3 regions of the Neptunomonas sp. ABH4_499 genome follow, and region 1 is predicted to be linked to each of the others. Evidence: predicted binding sites of a transcription regulator. Region 1 holds the regulator's gene; each other region holds the start of a gene.
The links. Region 1 encodes sigma-54, which starts transcription at its own class of promoters, with help from an activator protein. Its sites were predicted from a motif close to TGGCACNNNNNTTGCTNT; they were not measured.
Positions count from the first base shown of each region.

Region 2: ACXAF9_RS17150 (amine dehydrogenase large subunit) is a predicted target of sigma-54. The motif match lies at 1,842-1,859, and genes of this name have one in related genera.
Region 3: flgF (flagellar basal-body rod protein FlgF) is a predicted target of sigma-54. The motif match lies at 2,186-2,203, and genes of this name have one in related genera.

Region 1 covers NZ_JBSWXK010000006.1:110,481-113,762, forward strand. The annotation lists gene rapZ (RNase adapter RapZ) at 1-31, opposite strand, end outside; gene ptsN (PTS IIA-like nitrogen regulatory protein PtsN) at 35-496, opposite strand; gene hpf (ribosome hibernation promoting factor) at 516-806, opposite strand; gene ACXAF9_RS08025 (RNA polymerase factor sigma-54) at 848-2,398, opposite strand; gene lptB (LPS export ABC transporter ATP-binding protein) at 2,436-3,164, opposite strand; gene lptA (lipopolysaccharide transport periplasmic protein LptA) at 3,170-3,282, opposite strand, start outside.
Region 2 covers NZ_JBSWXK010000024.1:22,987-26,268, reverse strand. The annotation lists gene ACXAF9_RS17165 (hypothetical protein) at 1-175, opposite strand, end outside; gene ACXAF9_RS17160 (hypothetical protein) at 176-1,078, opposite strand; gene ACXAF9_RS17155 (RidA family protein) at 1,265-1,615, shown strand; gene ACXAF9_RS17150 (amine dehydrogenase large subunit) at 1,894-3,054, shown strand; gene ACXAF9_RS17145 (MauE/DoxX family redox-associated membrane protein) at 3,051-3,282, shown strand, end outside.
Region 3 covers NZ_JBSWXK010000003.1:52,631-55,912, forward strand. The annotation lists gene flgH (flagellar basal body L-ring protein FlgH) at 1-528, opposite strand, end outside; gene flgG (flagellar basal-body rod protein FlgG) at 566-1,354, opposite strand; gene flgF (flagellar basal-body rod protein FlgF) at 1,396-2,139, opposite strand; gene ACXAF9_RS03540 (flagellar hook protein FlgE) at 2,327-3,282, opposite strand, start outside.

The sequences.
Region 1 (3,282 bases):
CTGATAGGCCGCTGATGATCACCAGTTTCATGCTTTAGGTTCCAAATACAGTTTGAGCGATGCGCAGTAAATCTTCGTCGGACTGCGCGCTTCTAAGTTGGGCTCGGCAGCTTTCTTGGCTGAAGGATTCGGCCAGTTTGGCCAAGGTGTCTAGGTGTTCGTCACACGCCTCTTCAGGGACCAGTAAAAAGAACAACAGGTCGACGGGGCGTTGGTCGATGGCGTCAAAATCGATGGGTTCGCTTAGGGTAAATAAAGCCCCCATAGCGGTATCGATTCCGGCAAGACGGCAGTGGGGAATGGCAACGCCCTCCCCAATACCGGTACTGCCCAATCTCTCTCGTCCGATGAGTCCAGTGAATACAGCATCCTGATCAACCTCTTCACCGGCTGATTCTGCAATCAACTTGCTGGCGGTTTCTAATACGCGCTTTTTGCTAATGCCTTCTACGGCGTGAAGCGTTCTTGAAGGTGAAAGCAATGAGAGTATGGGCATAAGTGATGTAACGCCTTACTTATTTGTGGCTCTTGAGTTTTTCTTTGTGCTTAATGATTTGGCGGTCCAGTTTGTCGGTTACCGCATCAATCGCTGCATACATATCTGTGTGTTCGCTCGTTGCAAAGACTTCGCCGCCTGCGATGTGCATGCCAGCTTCTGCTATTTGACGTTGCTTATCAACACTCAGGGTCACTTGGACATTGGTGATGTTATCAAAATGCCTTTCCAGTTTATCAAACTTGGTGTGGACATATTCGGTCAGTGCATCTGTCAGTTCTAAGTGGTGACCTGTGATATTGATCTGCATACATGTCTCCTTAGACGATTGTTCGTCGTAGTGAGTCGTTATTAAACCAGACGCTTTCTTTCGTTAGAAGGGGCGATGCCCATCGCTTCGCGATATTTGGCAATCGTTCTTCGAGCGACCTGGATTCCCTCTGCATCAAGTAATTGAGCAATTTTACTGTCACTTAAAGGTTTAGCAGGATTTTCGGCCGCTATCAGTTTTTTTATCACGGCGCGAATGGCGGTTGACGATGCAGCACCACCATCATTGGTGCTGACATGGCTTGAGAAGAAGTACTTCAACTCAAAGATACCCCTTGGGGTATGCATGTATTTTTGGGTGGTCACACGCGATATCGTGGACTCGTGCATTTCGACTGCTTCGGCAATGTCATGCAACACCATTGGCTTCATGGCCTCCTCGCCGTACTCCAGAAAATCCGACTGCCTTTCAACAATCTGACTCGCAACTTTGAGTAGGGTTTCATTTCGGCTCATTAAACTCTTGATAAACCAACGTGCTTCTTGCAAGTGATTCTTCAAGTAGGTGTTATCAGCACTGGAGTCAGCTCGGCGGATGAGGTCGGCATACTGAGTGTTGATTCGAAGGCTAGGCGATGCATCGGAATTGAGTCGGGCTATCCACACGCCTTTGACTTTTTCAACGAATACATCGGGGATAACGTACTCCGCCTGGCTGGAAGAGATCATCGCGCCAGGTTGCGGGTTCAGCGATTGAATCAAAAGAATCATCGCTTGTAACTGTGGCTCTTTGACGCGCAGCTTACGCATCAGCTGTTTGTAATCGCGACTACCCAGCAAATGGATGTGATTCAGGCACAGCTGGAGCGTCTGCTCAAACAGCGGCGGTTTTTCTGGTAACTGCTTAAGCTGGATGGCTAAACACTCACCCAAGTCTCGGGCACCGACACCGGGTGGATCAAACTGCTGAATGCGGTGCAATACCGCTTCGATCTCTTCAATTTCGGTGTCTTGGAACTGCTCGGGTTCTTGCCGTTTGAAATCCTCAAGGAGCTCTTCGGTTGTGGTGCGAAGGTAGCCCTCAGGGTCGATCGCATCGATGATCGCCTCAGCAACCATTCGGTCTTCTAAGCTCATACGGGTTAGGTTGAGCTGCCAATGAAGATGATCTTGCAGGGTTTCTTCGGCCGTGTCGTTGGACTCCATAAAGTCATCGTCGTCACGGTGGGTGGTACTGCCTGAGCTGCTGGACGCGGTCTGGAAGGTGTCGTCCCAACTGGAGTCGGTTGAGAGCTCCGCTGGAATATCATCGTTCCATTGATCATCGACAGAGGCCGTATCAGCCATCTCGGCTGAGTCATTGCGCTCTTGTTGAGTCTCGCTGGCTTGAGCGGTGTAGTCTTCTTGTGAGTAATCGTCGGACTCAGCGCGCTCGTTATTGTCGTTGCCGGCCGAGTTGGAGTCTAACTCATCTCCCTCTTCATTGGTCTCCAGCATCGGGTTGCTTTCAAGCGCCGACTGAATCTCTTGCTGAAGGTCCAATGTTGATAACTGCAATAAGCGAATCGCCTGTTGCAGTTGTGGGGTCATGGTCAGGTGCTGACCCATTTTGAGTTGTAATGACTGCTTCATAAACTCCGCATCTACTCCAATAACACAGGTCGGTCAATTACAGCCGGAAGGACTCGCCAAGATAGGCGGCTTTCACTTGCTCATTGGCTAAAATATCAGCCGGTGCGCCTTCGGCTAGAATGACACCTTCACTGACGATATACGCTTTTTCACAAATGTCTAACGTTTCACGTACGTTATGGTCAGTGATTAACACCCCAATACCTCGTGATTGTAGGTGCTTTACGGTCTCTTTAATATCGTTGACCGAGATCGGATCGACGCCAGCAAAGGGCTCATCCAATAGAATGAATTTAGGTTCGGACGCGAGTGCCCTTGCGATCTCAACACGACGGCGTTCGCCGCCGGATAGGCTCATGCCTAGGCTGTCGCGGATGTGCGTAATGTGGAACTCTTGTAACAGGTTTTCAAGAGTGGCTTTACGATCACTTGGGGACAGATCTTTTCTAAGCTCAAGAATCGACATCAGGTTGTCTTCGACACTCAGCTTTCGAAAGATCGACGCCTCTTGCGGCAGATACCCAATACCTTGACGAGCACGATCGTGCATGGCGAAGGCCGTAATGTCTTGATCATTGATGAAGATCTGGCCTTTGTCGGCTTTAACCAAGCCAACAATCATGTAAAAACAGGTGGTTTTACCGGCGCCGTTTGGGCCCAGTAAACCGACGATCTCGCCGGCTTTGACCGTCATTGATACGTCACGTACCACGTGGCGTTTTTTGTACGACTTCGCCAAATGGGTGGCTTTTAACTCAAGTGACATAATGCTCAGTTGCCGTTCGGTTGAATAATCATCTGAACACGCTGACCTGAGTCTTTGCCGCCGTAAGCGTTCACACGTGCTTTGTCCATCTGGTATACGATTCGCTCGCCGCTGAACT
Region 2 (3,282 bases), on a different contig from region 1:
TCGGCTGCAAGAAGAACACACCCGCCAACCAAGACACACCCGCACCGATCAACAAGATATGCGCAAACACCACCGTAACGGTGTTCGGGGGAAAAACCAGCCGCAATAAACTGACCTTACCCTGCAATGGAGCGTCGTGATCTTGGCGGGGCTGAGCTTGGTTGGACGGTTTCACTTAAAACTCTTCGTATACGTTAACGGCCAACTGACGTACCACACCGCTGCCCGCACTGCCGGTAAAGGCCAATAAGGCGGCAAAGGAGTCGGTAATTTGGCTGATGGTGGTGCGTTGTAGTCGATCCGCGGCGTAGCGGGTCGGGTAAACGCCTTGGCGTTGCAGCATTTTTCGCATTCGGTTCGAGATGCCCGGACGGTTTTGACGAATGATCTCTTCGGTCAAACGACGACGCTCGTGGCGGTTCAGCCCTTGCAGTACTGTACGCACCGACTGCCCCTCAGAGTTCAGTACCTTAACGTACTTGATCATCTGATACCCAGACACCGCTACACCCGCCAGCGAGATAACATCCAACGCGGTCATGGTGTTGGTGTACCACTCTTCCGAGTCCAACGCATCCAAGGTTGCAGGCGATTGCGCTTCCAAAGTGACACGCACCGCACCGTTCAAACACTGTGCACCGGTGGCCACGGCGGCGCCGTACGCCACATACGTCATTGCAGAGCTACCGCCACCGGTGACGGGTACAGCCGCAGCCGAGGTAATGATCGCCACAATACTGAACACCATGCCCGCGCAAGCCAAGCCGGTGGATACGCTTTCCATCAGCATTTTGGACTCACGTGGGGTTTGTGCAGCGGCGATAAACTGCTGGTCGCTGACCGGCTCAAACGGCTCGCGGATCACGACTTTAATCGGTTTGATTCGGCACACAGGCTGAAATTCGCGCAGCGTTACGATGTTCAAATGCGCATCCACATACACAACACCTGCACCCACCAGCGCAGGGTCTGCATCAATGGCGGCAAACAACTTTTGAGTATCGACAGAGGCGTTTAAACGAGCCTGTAGGGTTTGTTGACCTAACGTTGGCCGATTAAGAAGGGTATTCAAATCCATGATTACATCCTTATATAAGTGCAGGGAGTCATTCCACGTGCGGCCACCATACGCGAGAAGCGAAGGCCCGGCAAACAGATCCGAAAAGATAAGATTGTTGCCAAGCGATAAAATTCCAAAAATTCTTCTAGCCCTTTTTCGATATACTGGTGCTATTCGTTTAAAAACTGATTCTTTGGAGTAAATATGACTATCGAACGTCAAGAGATCGGTCAGCGCATGAGCCGCATCGTTAAACATAACGGCACCATTTACCTGTGTGGCCAAGTGGCAGCTGATGCAAATGCAGGCATCGCTGAACAAACGCAAACCATGCTGGATAAAGTGGAAGCGCTGCTAGAACAAGCCGGCTCCGATAAAGAGCACATCTTATCCGCCACCGTTTACATCCGCGACATGAAAGATTTTGCGGCGATGAATGCGGTATGGGATGCATGGGTGCCAGAAGGTCACGCCCCTGCACGTGCGTGCGTAGAAGCACGTATGGCTCGCCCAGAGCTTCTGGTCGAAGTCTCTGTGATTGCGGCCGAGAAGTAAGCCTTTGGGTCGATCATGATAACCGCGTGATCGACCTCCCCTCCTCATTTTGAGGCATCTTTTTTAATCGCTGCCCTAAAACGCGTCAACGCTCCTCACCCATAAAGACGTCCTACTTTGGATGTGTTTTGACCAAAAGGTTAGTTTTTATTCCACCTTGTCATAATGACTTTTTTTGATAGATCTGTTTGATGTAAACAGCTGTTGTATACCAACACAGTGTTGGTGGCACACATCCTGCGAGGCCGTAAGTCGGATTAACGTAGGAGAGTTAATGCATGACAACACTGAAACGGATGACCCAATGTGCAGTCGGTGCTGCCTTTTTAGGTCTTACTCAATGGTCACTCACCGCCGTCGCTGACGAGTCGTTTAAACCCGAAGTCTTTACCGTTGAAGAAGCGATCCCCAAAGGCCCTAATGTCTTTGTAAATGAGGCCGGATGGGACGCCGCCAGTAAAATCCATGTCTACGGTCAAGATGGATTAACCTACAAAGGCCTGTTGTCGCTGGGCCTCACCTCTCAGATTTTGCTCTCGAAGGACGCCTCCAAGGTGTATGCGTTCTCTGACTACATGAAACGCTACAGCTACGGCCCCGTTGAGAGTGTGTTGCAGATCTTTGATGTGAATACGCTAACGCCTGAAACCGAGATTGTGATTCCCAACCAAGCGGCCAAAGCGATCGGCATGTCTCAGTTGTTAGAAAAGAGCGCGGATGAATCCTTAATTTATATTCAAAACGCCACACCTGCGACCTCTGTCACCATTGCCAATCAGAAAATCGGCGTGGTTCAAGGGATCATCCCAACCCCTGGTTGCTACGGCATTATCCCGTCCACCCGCGGTTATCGCTTTTCCACCTGGTGCGGTACCGGGCAATTTAAGACCTTTACCGTCAATGGCGACCAATACTCGGTCGAAACATCCGACCCGCTGTTCGACAGCGAAAACTCGCCTTTGTACGTCCATAGCCAGCGATTAAAAGATGGCAAATTGCTATTGGTAGGTTTCAACGGGGATTTGGTGATCGCCGATGACAGCGGCCCAACCATGCGCTTTCTAGAGACGATTCCGGTCGCATCCAAAGAGGAAGGCAACTGGGTGCCAGGTGGCTACATGGTCACCGCGTACAACGCCCCGAATGATCTGGTTTATATGATCATGCACAGCGATGCCTACGAAGGTAGCCACAAAGATGGCTCCGAGGAGATCTGGGCCTACAGTCTTAAGAAACGCAAGTTACTGAGCCGCTCGCCAGCAGAGCACTTAGTCGCCATCACCGTGACTCAGGACAAAACACCTAAGGTGTACGGATCCAATGAGGATGAGGAATCCGTCGATGAGTACACCGTTTCGTCCACCAAAGACTTTAGCCTCACCAAAGCGGCTTCCGACGGTAAAGCGGGCTGGACGACCTCTTTATTGGTGGCCAAATGAGCATGATCGCCGATGTGATCGGCTACTTTGCACTGACCGCCTTGGTGTTTACCGTGCTGCTGTTCCTCAAAGCGGCGCTGTTTAAAGGCTTCGACTTTTTGGAGTTCCAAGGTTACGTTGCCGACTACCAGCTACTGCCAGACAGATGGGTGCGCCCAGCGGCCATGGCGATTGTGGTGCTCGAATGCCTAACGGTGCTGACCCTCTTATTTGAGGCGACGCGCATGA
Region 3 (3,282 bases), on a different contig from region 1:
GGTGATGTACTCATCACCCTGATTTAGGGTCAGCCACTTCTCGCCCCGTACCACCAGCACACCGTTTGGCAACACCTCGTGAACCGATACGGTGATATTGCCACTTAGGCTGTTGCTCATATCCGATGTCCCCTCGCCATCAAAGGTGTTGGACGAGGTGCCGCTATCCACCGACAATGCAGAACCAAACACGCTTAGCCCCGTACCAAACAAAGTTGGATTAGGCAGCGACGTGTTCGAGCTTTTATCGGTTGAGGTGCTGGCCGACTTGGAAGATTGGGTTTGTTCACTCAGGACAATCGTAATGATGTCGCCAACCCGATGCGCACGACCATCACTGTAGATGTTCATGCTGGTTGCGGCATTAAAGATCGCCCCATCCACCGGTTTAGGCTGCGTGTACTGCTGCGGTGAAACCGGCGCGTAATAGGCACGATCAGGTTTTACTGGCTTATTAACACAGCCCACCAACACCATCGGCAATACAAGCGCCATCAAGGCTGTTTTTGTCATCTGAGTGATATTCATATCTTTAACCCATCGGATGATGTTTATTAGCTTCACATTAAAGCTGCTGTGTAATGAACGAGAGCATCTCGTCGGCCGTTGAGATCACCTTAGAGTTGATCTCGTAGGCGCGCTGCGTGGTGATCATGTTCACCAGCTCTTCCACCGCATTCACGTTGGACGCTTCAAGCATCCCTTGGCGAACAATCCCCAAACCCTCTTCACCCGGTGCAGCCACTTGAGGAGCACCACTTGCGGCGGTTTCAATGAAGAGGTTTTGACCAATGGCCTGTAAGCCTTGCGGGTTTACAAAGTCGGCAATTTCAAGGGTGCCGATCTGTTGCGGGGTTGCATCCCCAGCCACCACCACTTCAACGGTGCCGTCCACACCCACAGTAAAGGTTTGTACATCATCCGGCAGGGTGATCGCAGGCTCGATTAGGTAGCCCTCGGCGGTAACCAACTCGCCATCAGCGGTTAAGTGGAATTGGCCGTTACGGGTGTAACCGATCTCACCATTGGGCATCTGTACCTGGAAAAACCCGCGCCCATCGATTGCCACATCAAAGGTTTCGTCGGTCACTTGTACTTCACCGGTGGTGAACATTTTTTGCGTGCCGACAATGCGTACCCCATTACCGACCTGCAAGCCGGACGGCAACTGGTTGCCTTCGGCCGTTGTTTCAGCACCTGGCTGGCGCACCGTTTGGTAGAGTAGATCTTCAAAGACCACACGGTCTTTTTTGAAGCCAACGGTGCTGGCGTTCGCCAAGTTATGAGAGATGACTTTTAGCGATGTGTCCTGAGCCGTTAAACCCGTTTTTGCTACAAACAGTGCCCCATGCATTGCTGAGTTCTCCTATGCCTTATTTCGTGTTTAACGTCTTATTAACTCAATGACAAAATCGACGTTGCGGATGCGGCGACCTCTTCGGCAGTCTTCATCATCCGGATATTCATTTCATACTGGCGTGCTTCGGTGATCACACTGGTCATCTCACTGACGGCGTTCACATTGCTGGTCTCTAGATACCCAGAGCGCACCCGTACATTCAAATCTTGCGGCTGTACGGCCAAATCATCGGCGTACATCAAGCCATCGGTTCCTTTAAAGCTGGCTTCGGGGTCCAGCGTGACTAACTTAAGCTGATCCACAATCGCAATCTCAGCGGCCGCTTCACCCAATGGGCGAATGGTAATCGTGCCGTCACTACCGATATCGATTTTCTCGGCCGGTGGAATCACAATCGGCACTCCGCCGTTGCCCATCACCGGCAAACCGCTGCCTGTCACCAATTGGTTGGCGACATTGATTTGCAGCTCACCACCGCGGGTGTAGCCTTCGGTGCCGTTTGGCCCGATCACGGCCAACCAACCATCACCATCGACGGCAACATCCAGGTCACGACCGGTCTGCATAAAGGTGCCCGCCGTACGGTCGGTTGCCGGACGTTCGCTTTGGGTATAAACGCGTGACGCAAACCCATCACCAAACACTTGCATAGAGCGCGCTTGCTCTAAATCCGCTTTAAACCCTGTGGTATTGGCATTCGCTAAGTTATTTGCATGGGCCTGCTGGGCCAGCATGTTTTCTTTAGCGCCACTCATGGCGATGTAAACCAACTTATCCATAACGAGACCGGAAAACCTTTGCCGCTTTTTATCAGTTACATAGGTATGAGCAAGGGGTGTGCCAAATATTCAAACAGGCTTTTAAATAAAGCAGAACAGAGTGCCGTTTCAGGGGTACAAGAGGGGCAAAAAGAAAGGCCGCGATTAGGCGGCCTTTGGTTCGTCGTATTGACGTATGGAGGTGTTCTTAGATCTGTAGGATCGACTGAGTAACCGTGTTCAGGGTTTCCAATGTTTTGGAGTTGGCCTGGAAGTTACGCTGCGCTTCGATCAGCTTCACAAGTTCAGAAGACAAATCCACGTTGGATTGCTCCAATGCGGCAGACGTTAGCGTGCCGCTTAGGCCCGTTCCTGGTGGGTTCAAGACCGCAGAACCTGAATCAAACGTCGCGATCCACTCAGTATCACCGCTGGATTGCAAACCATCTTGGTTAGCAAACGTTGCGATGGCCACCAAGCCAAGCTCCTGGGTTTGACCGTTACTGAAGCTTGCCACCATTTCACCCGCTTCGGTAAAGGTAACACCGATCAAGTCACCCTTGGTGTAACCATCTTGAGACGAGCTTTTCACGATCGAATCCGACGCAAACTGGCTGGAACCTGTGATGCTCATCTGGATACCGGCCAAGTTATCAATGTCACCATCCAAAATGGCGTCATTCGGATTGGCAGGGTCAGCCCCAAGAATCGTGATATTAGGCGCTTCGGCACCCTCAACCGCTTCAATGCCATTCACCTCAGCCAGCTTACCGGTTGTGGTGTTGAACTTAATCATGATTGGGCCAACTTCGGTACGACCCGACGCAAAACCACTCTCGCCTGGGTCTACACTTTTACCAAGGTTCAACTGCGCTTCATCATTGAGATACGCGTACATGCGGTAAGACCCCATGAAGGAGTTATCCCCTTCTACGGTTGCGATATCGACCGTACCCGGCGTAGTTTCCACAAACGGGGTAAACGTACCGCCACTGATGTCCATCAACTCTACGTTACCGGCTTCCGGTGCGTAGGTGATGGAAATATTTCCGGTTAATGAGTCAAACTCAACGCTGTCGACATCTGGGTTTAGATCGATGATCTCTTGCTGATAATCTTCGATGGTTTCACCGACATCTTCCAACGTCATATCGGTATCCAGCT